One region of the Streptomyces sp. NBC_00390 genome, then DNA from elsewhere that is predicted to be linked to it. Evidence: riboswitches for the same ligand, from Rfam matches in the RefSeq annotation. Region 1 holds a riboswitch; each other region holds the start of a gene.

Region 1 (4,731 bases):
GCACCGCGCACACGGCGACCCGCAGCACGTCCTCGCCGAACGGCGGCGCGACCACCGACTCGCGCACGGCGCCCCGCAGGGACACCCGCAGCCCGTCCTCCTCGTCGATGCCGAGCCCGTGCGCGTACGGCAGCACACCGAACGTCCGCCGTCCGGTCAGCCCGAGCAGCATGTCCAGGCCGGGCTCCAGAAGGGTCACATCGCCGCGGAACTTGTTCACGAGATAGCCCGCGATCAGCTCCTGGTCCTCCGGCGCCAGCAGCGCCGTCGTACCGAAGAACTGCGCGAACACCCCGCCCCGGTCGATGTCCCCGACCACCAGCACCGGCAGCCGGGCCGCCCGCGCGATGCCCATGTTCACGATGTCCGTGCGCCGCAGATTGATCTCGGCCGGGCTGCCCGCCCCCTCGCAGATCACGGCGTCATACGTGCCCCGCAGCTCCTCCAGGCACGCCATGACGGGCTCGAACAGCTCGCGCTGTCTGCCTCCGTGGTAGCCGCGGGCGCTCAGCTCGCCGACCGGCTTGCCCATCAGCACCACCTGGCTGGAGCGGTCGCTGCCCGGCTTCAGGAGCACGGGGTTCATCAGCGCGCTGGGCTCCACACGCGCGGCCTGGGCCTGCATGGCCTGGGCCCGCCCGATCTCCGCCCCCTCGCGGGTCACGAACGAATTGAGCGACATGTTCTGGCCCTTGAAGGGCGCGACCTTCACGCCCTGCCGTACCAGCCACCGGCAGATACCGGCGGTGACGACACTCTTGCCCGCGTCCGACGTGGTGCCCGCGACCAGCAGGCCCCCGCCTCTGCGTGCGCTCCCGCTCATCCCCGCCCCTTCCCGGCACCGCGGCGCCCCGCCCTCTCGGCGCGGGCGGCCGGCGCCGCTCCGTACGCCAGGCGGACGCCCGCGCCGACTGCGAGAGCCAGCACACCGACCCGCCGCGACAGCCGCACAGCCCGCTCGATGTCCGCGAACTCCACCGGCCGCCCGGAGCCGCCCAGCACCGGGCGGTGCTCGGTCCGGCCGCCGTACGACAGGGTCCCGCCCAGCCGTACGCCGAGCGCCCCGGCGAACGCCGCCTCGACCGGGCCCGCGTTGGGGCTCGGATGCTTCGCGGCGTCGGCCCGCCATGCCCGCACGGCTCCGCGCGGATCGCCGCCGGCGACGACCGCGAGCCCGGCGGTGAGCCGTGCCCCCGGCCAGCCGACCAGATCGTCCAGGCGCGCCGACGCCCACCCGAACCTGAGGTACCGCGGCGACTTGTGCCCCACCATCGCGTCCAGGGTGTTCACCGCCCGGAAGCCCACCAGGCCCGGCACTCCCGCGAGCGCGCCCCACACCAGGGCGCCGACGACCGCGTCGGAGGTGTTCTCGGCCACGGATTCGACCACGGCACGGGCGATCTGCTGCTCGTCCAGGGAGTGGGGATCGCGTCCGCACAGATGCGGCAGCCGCTCGCGCGCGACCTCTACGTCCCCGGCGGCGAGCGCGCCCCCGATGGCCCGCGCCTCGCGGCCGAGCGTGGTGCCGCCGACGACGGCCCAGGTGGCGGCGGCGGTCAGGGCGACGGACGCGGTACGGGAACGGCGCGCGGCCCGGGCTGCCAGCGCGCCCAGGGCGACGGCACCTCCGGCGCACACCGCGGTGTGCAGCGCGCCGCGGCCCCGGTGGTCACGCCACAGGACATGTTCGACGGCGCCCGCGGCGCGCCCGAAGGCGGCGACGGGGTGTCCCCGGCGGGGATCGCCGAGCAGCAGATCGACGACGAGGCCCGCGGTGGCGCCGTACACGAATACACGGTCGGCACGCATGGGTTCAGCGACCCCTTGCGCGGTGGATCTGCCCGCGGACGGACCGGGCGGACACGGCTGAACCGCAGCCAGACATGGCGATGAGTCCTCACTCAGGGTCCGCGCCCTGGTTCGACGTGACCGGCGGTGAGAGTTCCTGGCTCCCCGGGGACTGCTCCCCGGGTGACAGTGGCGGGACCGCGCCGGATTCGCACCGGACTTCCTCTGCTGCCGCCGTAGATGGCCCCGGCAGTCCACCACGCGCGCGAACGCCCGTCAACTCACCCTTGACCTGCGGCGGGACAGTGTGCCGAGCCCCACACCGGGCACTGCACCCCGCCCTGCACCGAACCTCGCGCCGAGGCGGGTGCCGGGGCATGCGCCGACGACGGAAAGGCCGGTCACGGTCCACCCGGGGGTGGACCGTGACCGGCCTTCACTGCACGTGCGCTGCCGTCAGCTGACGATCAGATAGATCCCGTACGCCACGGCCGCGGCGCAGAGTGCGAAGCAGGCGTAGGCGCCGGTGCGGGCCAGTGCCGCGGACCCGCCGCCGGAGGCCGCGGCCTCCTGCTTGCTCAGGCCCACGACGCCCAGGGTGAACAGGCCCACCAGAGCGACGGTGGCGAGGAGACTCACGCCGAAGACGGAGCCGAGAGCTGCCCAGTCGATTTTCATACTGCTGATTCCTTACACCGAGGCCGGGCTGCCGGCCGGCTCGGCCGGGGGAGCGGCCGGGGCGGGGATGGTGGTCTTGATGTCCTGCGCGGGGGTCCCCGCGGGGGGCGGGATGACGGCCGCGATGGCGGTGGTGACGACGCCCGCGGGCTCGTCGGCCTCGATGTCGTTGACGTTGTTGTGGTCGATGACCTGGCGGCGGGAGATGAACCAGATCGCGACACAGGAGGCGATCAGGAAGGCGGCGACGGTCGCGACACCCCAGTCACCCTGCTGGGTGACGAATTCCGAGCCCGCCGCGACGAGGCCTGCGGCCGGAAGGGTCAGACCCCAGGCGACGAACATCCGGGTCGCGGTGGACCAGCGGACGACCCCGCCCTTGCGGCCGAGGCCCGCGCCCATCACCGCGCCGGAGCACGAGTGCGTGGTCGACAGGGAGAAACCGAGGTTGGAGGAGGCGAGGATGACGCTGGCCGCGCTGGTCTGGGCGGCGAAGCCCTGCTGCGGCTGGAGGTCGGTGAGGCCCTTGCCCATGGTGCGGATGATGCGCCAGCCGCCGAGGTACGTGCCGAGCGCGATCGCGAGACCGGCGGAGACGATGACCCACAGCGGGGGGTTGGAACCCGGGGCGATCACATTGCCGGCGACGAGGGCCAGCGTGATGATGCCCATCGTCTTCTGGGCGTCGTTCGTGCCGTGCGCGAGGGAGACGAGACCGGCCGAGGTGATCTGGCCGGCGCGGTAGCCCTTGGCGGTGGCGCCGGCGTCGGCGTTCTTGCCGAGCTTGTACGTCAGCCGGGTGGCCACCATCGCGCCGATGCCCGCGACGAGCGGGGCGGCGATGGCCGGTATCAGCACCTTGGTGACGACGACGCTTCCGTTGACGCCACCGAAGCCGACCGATGCGACCGTGGCGCCGATCAGACCGCCCATGAGTGCGTGGGACGAGCTGGAGGGCAGACCGACCAGCCAGGTCATCAGATTCCAGAGAATGGCGCCGACGAGCGCCGCGAAGATGACTTCCGGCGTGATGCCTGAGTCGTCGACGAGACCGCTGGAGATCGTCTTGGCGACCTCCACCGACATGAAAGCACCGACGAGGTTGAGCACGGCGGACATGGCGACCGCCGTCTTGGGCTTCAGTGCGCCGGTCGAGATGGTCGTCGCCATCGCGTTGGCGGTGTCGTGGAAACCGTTCGTGAAATCGAACACGAGAGCTGTCACGATCACGATCGCGAGCAGCAGTGTGATGTGTTCCATTTAACCCAGGCAATCGTTTGACGTCATTGGCTGGCCGACCGTAGGCAACCTGGATGAACGGAAGGTGAACTGGGCCCGGCGGTGCAGTGTCCGCAAGTGAGTAGAAGTGGTTCCGCTTATGAAGGTGGGGCTCGGCTGCGGTCGCCGAAAGCCCGTGGAATCCGTTCGAAACGGGCCCCGTGCGGGCGATCGTGGTGCCCCGGTGCACGCCTCCGCCGGCTGCCGGTGACTGAGAGGATCGTCACATGACGGAACAGGGGCGGCAGGACGCGCAGGACGCGATCGACCGGGCATGGCGGGACCTCGTGACAACCGCCCGCAGGACGGCGGCCGAGGGTCTGGTGGTCGGCACCTCGGGCAATGTCTCGGTACGGGTCGGGGAGACCGTCCTTGTCACCCCGAGCGGGGTCCCCTACGACAGGCTCACCCCCGCGGACGCCGTCGGTGTCGATCTCGACGGCGGCCGGCTCTTCGGCGACCTGGCGCCCACCAGCGAGCTGCCGCTGCATCTTGAGGTGTACCGCCATACCGGCGCAGGCGCCGTGGTGCACACCCACGCCGTGCATGCCACCGCGGTCTCCACCCTCGTCCCCGAGCTCCCGACCATCCACTACATGACCGCCGCACTCGGCGGCCCCGTACGCGTCGCCCGCTACGCCCTGTACGGCACCGAGGAGCTCGCCCGGAACATGCGCGAGGCCCTGCGCGACCGCAGCGCGTGCCTGCTGCAGAACCACGGAACCGTCACCTACGGCGACTCCCTCGACCAGGCATACGACCGCACGGCCCAGCTGGAGTGGATGTGCCGCCTCTGGCTGACCGCGTCGTCCGTGCCGGGACTCTCGCCCACGCTGCTGTCCGAAGGGCAGCTGAATGAGGTGTCCGACCAGCTGAAGGGCTACGGCCAGCCCCGCCACTGACGGCGACCGGCCTCGCGTCGGGGGCCCTGGACCGAGGTGGGGACCGGTGCCGGCCGGTCCGGTGCCCGGCGACCATGACGCGGGG
Region 2 (4,731 bases), 620 kb from region 1:
CCACAGGGACAGGCCCACCGACGTCGGCCACTCGCCGTTGTCCGTGCGGTAGCGCGCGAGGAGCGAGTCCGCGAGGGCCTGGCCGGTCTCCCAGGCAAGCCGTGACGGGACGGCCTTCGGGTCGACCGAGTAGAAGTTGCGGCCGGTCGGCAGCACATTGACCAGGCCGCGCAGCGGGGACCCGGACGGGCCGGCCGGGACGAAACCGCCGTTCAGCGCGTGCACCGCGTGGGTGATCTCGTCGGTGGTACGGGACAGGCGGGGGACCACCTCGAGGGCCGCGAAGCGCAGGATCGCGGCGACCTGGTCGCCGTCCTCCGCCGGGACCGCCGCCGGGTCCCAGTCCGCGGCCTCCATGGCCTCGACCAGGGCACGGGCCTGTTCCTCGACCGTGTCCGCCGCGACCCGCGTCGCCGCCGACTCGTCCAGGCCCAGCGCCTCGCGCAGCCCGAGCAGGGACTGCGTACCGCCCCAGATCTGGCGGGCGCGCAGGATGGACAGGACCAGGTTGACCCGCTCGGGCCCGGTCGGGGCGCCGCCCAGCACATGCAGGCCGTCGCGGATCTGCGCGTCCTTGACCTCGCACAGCCAGCCGTCGACATGCAGCAGGAAGTCGTCGAAGCCGTCGTCGTCCGGGCGGTCGTCGAGCCCCAGGTCGTGGTCGAGCTTCGCCGCCTGGATCAGGGTCCAGATCTGTGCGCGGATCGCGGGCAGTTTCGCCGGGTCCATGGACGAGATCTGCGCGTACTCGTCCAGCAGTTGCTCCAGCCGGGCGATGTCGCCGTACGACTCGGCACGCGCCATCGGCGGCACGAGGTGGTCGACGAGCGTCGCGTGCACCCGGCGCTTGGCCTGGGTTCCCTCGCCCGGGTCGTTGACCAGGAAGGGGTAGATCAGCGGCAGGTCGCCGAGCGCGGCGTCGGGGGCGCAGGCCGCGGACAGGCCCGCGTTCTTGCCCGGCAGCCACTCCAGGTTGCCGTGCTTGCCCAGGTGGATCATGGCGTCCGCGCCGAAACCGCCGTCCGTCGCGGCCGCCGCGATCCACCGATAGGCGGCCAAGTAGTGGTGCGAGGGCGGCAGATCGGGATCGTGGTAGATCGCGATCGGGTTCTCGCCGAAGCCGCGCGGCGGCTGGATGAGGATCAGCAGATTGCCGCGGCGCAGCGCCGCGAGGACGATGTCGCCCTCCGGGTTGCGGCTGCGGTCCAGGAACATCTCGCCCGGCGCCGGACCCCAGTGCTCCTCGACCGCCTCCCGCAGCTCGGCGGGCAGATCGGCGTACCAGCGCTTGTAGTCGGCCGCCGGGATGCGGACCGGATTGCGCGCCAACTGCTCGTCGGTGAGCCAGTCCTGGTCGTGGCCGCCCGCCTCGATCAGCGCGTGGATCAGCTCGTCGCCGTCACCGGACGCGAGGCCGGGCACCTCATCGGTGCCGAAGTCGTAGCCTTCCTCGCGCAGCCGGCGCAGCAGGGCCACGGCGGAGGCGGGGGTGTCCAGACCGACCGCGTTGCCGATACGGGAGTGCTTGGTCGGGTACGCCGACAGCACGAGCGCGAGACGCTTCTCGCGGTTCGGGATGTGGCGGAGCCGGGCGTGGCGTACGGCGATTCCGGCGACCCGGGCGGCCCGCTCGGGGTCGGCCACGTAGGCGGGCAGCCCGTCCTCGTCGATCTCCTTGAAGGAGAACGGCACCGTGATCAGACGGCCGTCGAACTCGGGGACGGCGACCTGGCTCGCGGCGTCCAGCGGGGAGAGGCCCTCGTCGTTCTCGGCCCACACCGAACGCGAGCCGGTCAGACACAGCGCCTGCAGGATCGGTACGTCGAGGGAGGCCAGCGCGCCCGCGTCCCACGACTCGTCGTCGCCGCCCGCGGAGGCGTCGGCAGGACGGGTGCCGCCCGCCGCGAGCACGGTGGTCACCAGGGCGTCGGCGGACCGCAGTTGCTCCAGCAGCTCGGGCTCGGGGGCGCGCAGGGAAGCCACGTACAGCGGCAGGGCGCGACCGCCGGCGTCCTCGACGGCGCCGCACAGGGCGTCCACGAAGGCGGTGTTGCCGCTCATGTGGTGGGCCCGGTAGTAGAGCACCGCGATCAGCGGGCCGGTGTTCTCGCTGCGCGGGGTGCGCTGCAGCCGGCCCCAGGTGGGCGCGGCGGCCGGCGGTTCGAAGCCGTGGCCGGTGAGCAGCACGGTGTCGGACAGGAAGCGGGCCAGCTGCTCCAGGTTCGCGGGGCCGCCGTGGGCGAGATAGGCGTGGGCCTCGGCCGCGATGCCGATGGGGACCGTGGAGGCCTCCATCAGCTGGGCGTCGGGGGCCTGTTCACCGGTGAGGACGACCACCGGGCGGTCCTGGGCGAGCAGCACGTCGATGCGGTCCTGCCAGGCGCGCAGTCCGCCGAGGAGGCGGACGACGACGAGGTCGGCGCCCTCCAGCAGGGCGGGCAGTTCTTCGGTCGTGAGGCGCGCCGGGTTCGCGAACCGGTAGGGGACCGGGCCGCCCGCGGCACGTGCGCTGAGCAGGTCGGTGTCGGACGTCGACAGAAGCAGAATCATGCGGCGTCTTGCCTTCCTCGGGGTTTCCGCGCCCCGGGCGGTGGAGGACGGCGGGAGTTCCTGGCTCACCCGGCTGCTGCCGGGTTCACAGTGGCGGGACCGCGCCGGAATCTCACCGGGCTTCCTCCCCTGACGCCGTCTTCGGCGGTGACGGGCCTCATGGCCCGCCGAAGAGCATAGTAAGGGCCGTCACGCCGCCGGGAGCAGGAAGGTTGTGTGATGGTCGGTATGCTCGCCGCCATGCCATCGGCCCCCTCGAACCGCCCGGACCTGGGTGAAACCCCCATACGGGACCGCGGTGATGCCTGCCCCGGCGCCCTGCGTCTGCACACCGCTGACGACGGTGCGCTGGCGCGGGTACGTATTCCCGCGGGCGTGCTGAGCGCGGCGCAGGCGTACACGCTGGCGGACGCGGCCGAGCGGCTCGGTGACGGCGGGCTGGACATCACCTCCCGGGGCAACCTCCAGCTGCGGGGCCTGAACGCCTCCTGCGGGGGCGAGTTGGCGGCGCTGCTGGACGGGGCGGGCCTGCTGCCGGCGCCCCGCCACGAGCGCATCCGCAATGTGGTCGCGTCCCCGCTGTCCGGGCTGGACGAAGCAGGGCATCTCGATGTGCAGCCGCTGGTACGGCAGCTGGACCTGCTGCTGTGCGCGAGCGAGCGGGCGGCACAGCTGTCGGGCCGTTTCCTGTTCGCGCTCGACGACGGCCGCGGGGACCTCACGGGGCTCGGTGCGGATGTGATGTTGCTCGCAGAGCCGGACGGGTCACACGTCCGTGTGACGGCCGGGGAGGCAGGCCTGCGGGTACGGGCGGAGGACGGCGCCCGCGCGCTGCTGCTCGCCGCCGAGGCATTCCTCGACGCCGTGGACGCGAGCGGCACGCGCGCCTGGCGGGTACGGGAACTGCCGCCGGAGCACGTGGTGGAGGCCGCTGACCTGGCCCGGCGGGCGGCGGCAGCGGGGATCGCGGCCCGGCCCGTGACGGGTGGGGGAGCGGACCCGGCCCGCGGCGGTGGAAGCGGTACGACGGCGGGGGCGGGGGCGCAGCACGGCGGCACGACGGACGCCGCGTGCGCGGACGGCGGTGACCGGTCCGAGGCGGTTGCGGACGGCGACAGCCGGTCCGGAGCGTGCGCGGACGGGGACAACCGGTCCGAGACGGGCGCGGGCCGCGGGAACAGGTCCCAAGCGGTTGTGGACGGTGGTGACCCGTCCGGAGCGTGCGCGGTTGGGGACGGGGACAACCGGTCCGAGGCGGGCGCGGACGGCGGTGACCCGTCCCGAGCGGGTGATGTCCCGGTCGCCGCCGGCACGGCGCTCCCGGCCGCGAGGGGCGCAGATCCCGGCGTCGCGGCACCGGTCACCGTCCCTGAAGACAGCGCCGGCCCGAGGGCGCCCCACGTCACCGGCGTCGGCGGAAGGGCCTCCGCCACCGGTCCCGGCGCCCCGGCCGTGCCCGTGCCCGGCCTCGTGCGCCGCGGCCGCGACACCGTCGCGCTCTCCGTCCTCGCCCCCCTCGGGCGGCTCACCGTCGCACAGTGGCGGATGCTCGCCGACACCGCCGACCGGTACGGCACGGGCGAGTTGCGTGTGACACCGTGGCGCGGCGTCGTCGTCCCCGGACTCGTATCCCCGGACGCCGACCGCGAACTACGGGCCCTCGCCGGCGCCGGGCTCGTCACCGGTGCCGACTCCCCGTGGCTCGGCACCGGCGCCTGCACGGGACGGCCGGGCTGTGCCAAGTCCCTCGCCGACGTACGCTCCGACGCCGCCGCCTTCGCCGCCGCCGGGGCGGGCGGGCTGCCCGTGTACTGGTCCGGCTGCGAACGGCGCTGCGGCCACCCCCACGGCGTCTGGGTGGACGCGGTGGCCACCGGCGACGGCTACGACATCTCCGTACGAGGAACCCGGTTGCCCGAGCGGCACACGGTCCCCGTCTCCCGACTCGCCGACGCCCTCGAGGCGGCGCGGCGCATCCCACCCGACGACTCCCACCGACCCACCAAGTGAGCGAGAGCACAGTGTTCGAGTACGAGAAGGACGGCGCGGAGATCTACCGCCGGTCCTTTGCCACCATCCGCGCCGAGGCGGACCTCGCCGGCCTGCCCGCCGAGGTCTCCCAGGTCGCGGTCCGCATGATCCACGCCTGCGGGATGGTCGATCTCGTACGCGACCTCGCCC
Region 3 (4,731 bases), 570 kb from region 1:
GGGCCGGCGACGAGTGGGGAGTGTCGCTGGCGCTGGCGATGCGGTCGATGAGCCGCTTCATGCGGGGGGAGGTGCAAACAGCGTTTGCCGACGCGCGGGCGGCGCTCGCCGCGGCGGAGCGCAACGGCCGCCCGATGCCGATCAGTCAGCGCCTGCTCTCCCTTGCGGACGGGCATGCGGCGCTCGGCGAACGGGCGGAGGCGCGGGCGGTGCTGCTGCGGGGTGAGGAACTGCTGCGTGAGGCCGGCGACCCGCTGTTGCTGGCGTTGACGCTGACACGGCTGGGATCGGTCGCGGACGACCTTGCGGAGGCGGAACGCCGCCATCGCCAGGCGCTGGCGCTGCACGCGGGCATCTCGCGGCGTTCGGAGCCGCACCGCACGCGGCTCGAGATGGAGATCCGCCGCCGCCTGGGTCAGTCGTACGCGGCGGCAGGAGCGGCGGCACGGGCACGACGGGAGTTCCGTGCGGCACTGGCCCTGGAGCGAGCGGCAGAACACCCGCAGCTGCAGGAGCAGTTACGGGCTTCGCTGGCGGAGGTGGACAGTGAGTGGGCCGGTGTCACCGGCGGGACGCCGGGCGTCACCGGCCGGTAACTGCGCGCAGGTTCCCGGCCGGTGCGGCCGAGGACCCGAATGGTGGAACTTCGACGGAGACTGCGGCAGGCCGGCCGGAGCCGGTTCACCCCTTGCGGACATTTCCGCAAGGGCTTCCCTGCGGCGCCCCCGCACGCCATCCTGACGGTGCATCAGTTCCACGTGACCACAGGGGGGCAACGGGCGTGCCGTCGACGAAGGACGAAGCGGGACACGAGCCGAGAGGCGAACGGACGAGCGCGCCGGAAGGCCGTTCCTCCACCACCCGGACGACCGACCCCCACGTGACCGACCACGGCGGTGGCGTGCGCTCCCTCCGGGTGCCCATTCCGGACAACCCCCTCGGGCACACCCTGGTCCATCTGCTCGACACCGACCGCGGACCCGTCCTCATCGACACCGGCTGGGACGACCCCGCGTCCTGGGACACCCTCACCGCCGGCCTGACCGCGTGCGGCACCTCGGTCGCCGAGGTCCACGGTGTCGTCGTCACCCACCACCACCCCGACCACCACGGCCTGTCCGGGCGGGTCCGGGAGGCGTCCGGCGCCTGGATCGCGATGCACGCCGCCGACGCCATGGTGGTGCGCCGCACCCGGGAGGCCGAGCCGGGGCTGTGGCTCGACTACCTGGCCGACAAGCTCACCCGCGCCGGCGCCCCCGAGGAGCACACCGCCCCGCTGCACGCCGCCCGCGCCGCCGGGCACACGGGCAGCCTCCCCGGGCTGCGCGCGGCCCTGCCCGACCGGGAGATCGTCCCTGGCGAGCTGCTCGGCCTCGCCGGCCGCAGGCTGCGCGCCCTATGGACCCCCGGCCACACCCCCGGCCATGTCTGCCTGCACCTCGAGGAGACCCATCCGGCCCGGCTCGCCGGCAACGGCCGGCTCTTCTCCGGCGACCATCTCCTCCCCGAGATCACCCCGCACATCGGCCTGTACGAGGACCCGGACGACGCCACCGTCACCGACCCCCTCGGCGACTACCTCGACTCGCTCGAGCGCATCGGCCGCCTCGCCCCCGCCGAGGTGCTCCCCGCGCACCAGCACGCCTTCACCGATGCGGCCGGCCGGGTCAGGGAGCTGCTCGTCCACCACGAGGAGCGCCTGGCCGGCCTGCTCGCCCTGCTGGCGCGGCCGCTCACCCCGTGGCAGGTCGCCGAGCGGATGGAGTGGAACCGGCCTTGGGACGAGATCCCCTACGGCTCGCGCAACATCGCGGTCTCGGAGGCGGAGGCCCATCTGCGCAGGCTCGTGAAGCTCGGCCGCGCGGAGGCGGTGCCGGGCAGCGCACCCGACCTGTACGTGGCGTCCGAACCGTGACCTTGCCCTGTGACCTGCGCCCCGCCGCCGCCCGGTGACCGGCCGGTACAGTAACCATGTCGTCATCATGCCCGTACGGGGGGAAGCCGGTGCAAATCCGGCACTGACCCGCAACCGTGAGCCGCCGTCACCGGCGGTGAGTCGGAATGCCTCGTACGCGTTCATGACCGGCTCGTGCCCACCGGGACCCGCCCGGTGGCCGGCACCGTCGAGGGATACGGAGCCGAGCCTGGTGCCTCAGTGTGCCTGCGCCCGGCCCTGAAGCAGGAGAGGCACCACCCGCCATGACCACCGTTCGCCGCTGCGCAGCAGCACTCGCCGTCTCCGCCGTGCTCGGACTGGCGGTGGTACCGGCCGCCTTCGCCGCGCCGAGCCCCACCCCGTCCGCCGCGCTGCCGTCCGGCCTGTACGGCACGGGCGACCCCACGTACGACGGTGTCTGGCGGCAGTCGCTGGCGCTGCTCGCCCAGGACACGGCCGGTTTCGTGCCCGCCGAGGCGGCCGTGGACTGGCTGACCGGGCAGCAGTGCGCGGACGGCGGCTTCCCCTCGTACCGTGCCGACGCGGCGAAGGCGTGCGACGCCAAGCTTCCGCTGGACACCAACGCGAGCGCCGCCGCCGTGCAGGCGCTCGCCGCGCTCGGCGGGCAGGACGCCGCCGTGGACAAGACGGTCGGCTGGCTGAAGTCCGTACAGAACAAGGACGGCGGCTGGGGCTACAACCCGGGCGGGGCCTCCGACGCGAACTCCACCTCCATCGTCATCGGCGCGCTCGCCGCGGCCGGTCTGGGGCCGGCCGACGTGACGTCGAAGGGCGGCAAGACTCCGTACGACGCGCTCCTGACGTTCGCCAAGCCGTGCGGCGGCAAGGACGGCGGGGCGTTCGTGTACCAGGTCAAGAGCCCCGGCATCGTCGCCGACTCCACCGCTGCCGCGGTGCTCGGCGCGCACGGCAAGGGCCTCGTCGTGACGGCGGGCACGAAGGACGGCAAGGGCACGGCCTGCGAGAAGGCGACGACGATCGAGGGCGCGGCCCACAACGGTGCGGCGTACCTCGCGAACGGGCTTGCCAAGACCGGGTACTTCAACACGCCGCCGATGCCGGGCGCCGAGGACTCGGCGCCCGAGCCGGACTTCGGGAACACGGCGGACGCGGTCGTCGCACTGACCGCACAGGGCCTGACCGAGCAGGCGAAGAAGCCGCTGACGTGGCTGGAGCAGAACGCTTCCGCCTGGGCCAAGGAGAGCGGCCCCGCCGCCTATGCCCAGCTGATCTTCGCGGCTCACGCGGCCGGCGCCGACCCGGCCGACTTCGGCGGCCAGAACCTGGTGACCGCGCTCAACGCGACGGGCCCCGCGCCGAAGAAGGCGTCGCCGTCGCCCGCCCCCTCCTCGCGTGACGAGAAGAAGGGTGAGGAGTCCGAGTCCCTGTCCATGTGGTGGATCGTGGGCGCGATCTTCGTCGCCAGTGTCGGCGCCGGCTTCCTGATCAGCGGCCGCAGGAAGCCGCGGCAGTGATGCGCACGCGTTTCCTGGTGCTCGTGCTCGGCGCCGTCCTCACGGTGCTGAGCGCTGCGCCCGCACAGGCGGCCGGCTACCGCTACTGGTCGTTCTGGCAGAGCAGCGGGGCGAAGTGGACGTACGCCACCGAGGGCCCGGCCACGGCGCAGCCCGCCGACGGGTCCGTGAACGGGTTCCGGTTCTCGGTGAGCGAGGACAGCGGGGACTCGGCGCAGCCGCGCCGGGGCCCGGACTTCGCGGCGATATGCGCGAAGACCCCGGCGAAGGCCGGCACGAAGCGGATCGCGCTCGTCATCGACCCCGGCACGGCGGGCGACGCCCCTCAGGGCGAGGCCCCGCCCGCGCTGCGCACGGCGTGCGCGCAGGTCGCAGACGGCGCGACGAGCGCGGAGGCGCTCGCGGCGGTGGCGAAACCGCTGCGCTACAACAGCCAGGCGCTGCTGTGCGCGATCTCCGGCTACCCGAAGTCGGGCTGCGGCGAGCAGGTCTCGGCGCAGGAGCCCCCGTCACGGGATGCGAAGGACGACTCGGGCGGCGGCCCGTCGCTCGGTGTCGTGGCGGGCATCGCGGCGGTACTGGGTCTGGGCGTGGCGGCACTGTGGCAGTCCCGCCGCCGGCGCACCCCATGACGCCTGCGCCTGCCCCAAGGCCGCACGACCCGTCCGGCCCGGCGCGCCGGGCCGCGCAGCGCGAGGCCGTTTCCACCAGCGGGCGCGTCGCGGATGCACTTCCGCCCGCGGCCGACAGCTCGGCCGGGCGCACGCGGCGCGCAGGCACGAGCCGCTCCTCCTCTGCCGGGACCTGGGTCGGCGGCTACCCGGGCGGTCGTCTCCTCGGCCGGCTGCGCGCGCCCGAGGCCACTCGCAGCAACGCCCTGCATGCCGGGGCCTGGTGGGTGTGGGCGCTCGGGCTTGCCGTGGGCGCGTCGCGGACCGCGAATCCGCTGCTGCTCGGACTGCTCGTCGGCGTCGCCGGGTACGTCGTGGCGGCCCGCCGCACCGACGCTCCCTGGGCCCGGTCCTACGGTGCGTTCGTCAAGCTCGGGCTGTTCGTCATCGCCGTCCGCGTGGTCTTCTCCGTCGCGCTCGGCTCCCCCATCGCGGGCACGCACCCGCTGCTCACGCTTCCCGAAGTGCCCTTGCCCGACTGGGCGCAGGGGGTACGGATCGGCGGGCGCGTGCACGCGGAGCAGCTGGTGTTCGCGCTGTACGACGGGGCCAAGCTCGCCACTCTCCTCATCTGCGTCGGCGCCGCCAACGCCCTCGCCAACCCCGCCCGGCTGCTCAAGTCCCTTCC

Evidence for each region. Region 1 has a riboswitch for cobalamin ahead of OHS70_RS28925 (cobalamin biosynthesis protein). Riboswitches for the same ligand answer to the same signal wherever they lie in the genome.
Region 2: linked by a shared signal. The riboswitch ahead of cobN (cobaltochelatase subunit CobN) and the one ahead of OHS70_RS28925 (cobalamin biosynthesis protein) in region 1 are both predicted to bind cobalamin.
Region 3: linked by a shared signal. The riboswitch ahead of OHS70_RS26325 (prenyltransferase/squalene oxidase repeat-containing protein) and the one ahead of OHS70_RS28925 (cobalamin biosynthesis protein) in region 1 are both predicted to bind cobalamin.

Annotation. Positions count from the first base shown of each region.
Region 1 is NZ_CP107945.1:6,543,641-6,548,371, forward strand. Features, by position in the region: gene OHS70_RS28920 (cobyric acid synthase) at 1-823, opposite strand, end outside; gene OHS70_RS28925 (cobalamin biosynthesis protein) at 820-1,809, opposite strand; cobalamin riboswitch at 1,918-2,062, opposite strand; gene OHS70_RS28930 (hypothetical protein) at 2,245-2,466, opposite strand; gene OHS70_RS28935 (inorganic phosphate transporter) at 2,479-3,726, opposite strand; gene OHS70_RS28940 (class II aldolase/adducin family protein) at 3,972-4,646, shown strand.
Region 2 is NZ_CP107945.1:5,921,083-5,925,813, forward strand. Features, by position in the region: gene cobN (cobaltochelatase subunit CobN) at 1-2,550, opposite strand, end outside; cobalamin riboswitch at 2,586-2,734, opposite strand; gene OHS70_RS26090 (nitrite reductase) at 2,791-4,560, shown strand; gene OHS70_RS26095 (precorrin-8X methylmutase) at 4,557-4,731, shown strand, end outside.
Region 3 is NZ_CP107945.1:5,973,603-5,978,333, reverse strand. Features, by position in the region: gene OHS70_RS26335 (AfsR/SARP family transcriptional regulator) at 1-596, shown strand, start outside; gene OHS70_RS26330 (MBL fold metallo-hydrolase) at 881-1,915, shown strand; cobalamin riboswitch at 1,966-2,125, shown strand; gene OHS70_RS26325 (prenyltransferase/squalene oxidase repeat-containing protein) at 2,200-3,432, shown strand; gene OHS70_RS26320 (SCO2322 family protein) at 3,432-4,064, shown strand; gene OHS70_RS26315 (energy-coupling factor transporter transmembrane component T) at 4,061-4,731, shown strand, end outside.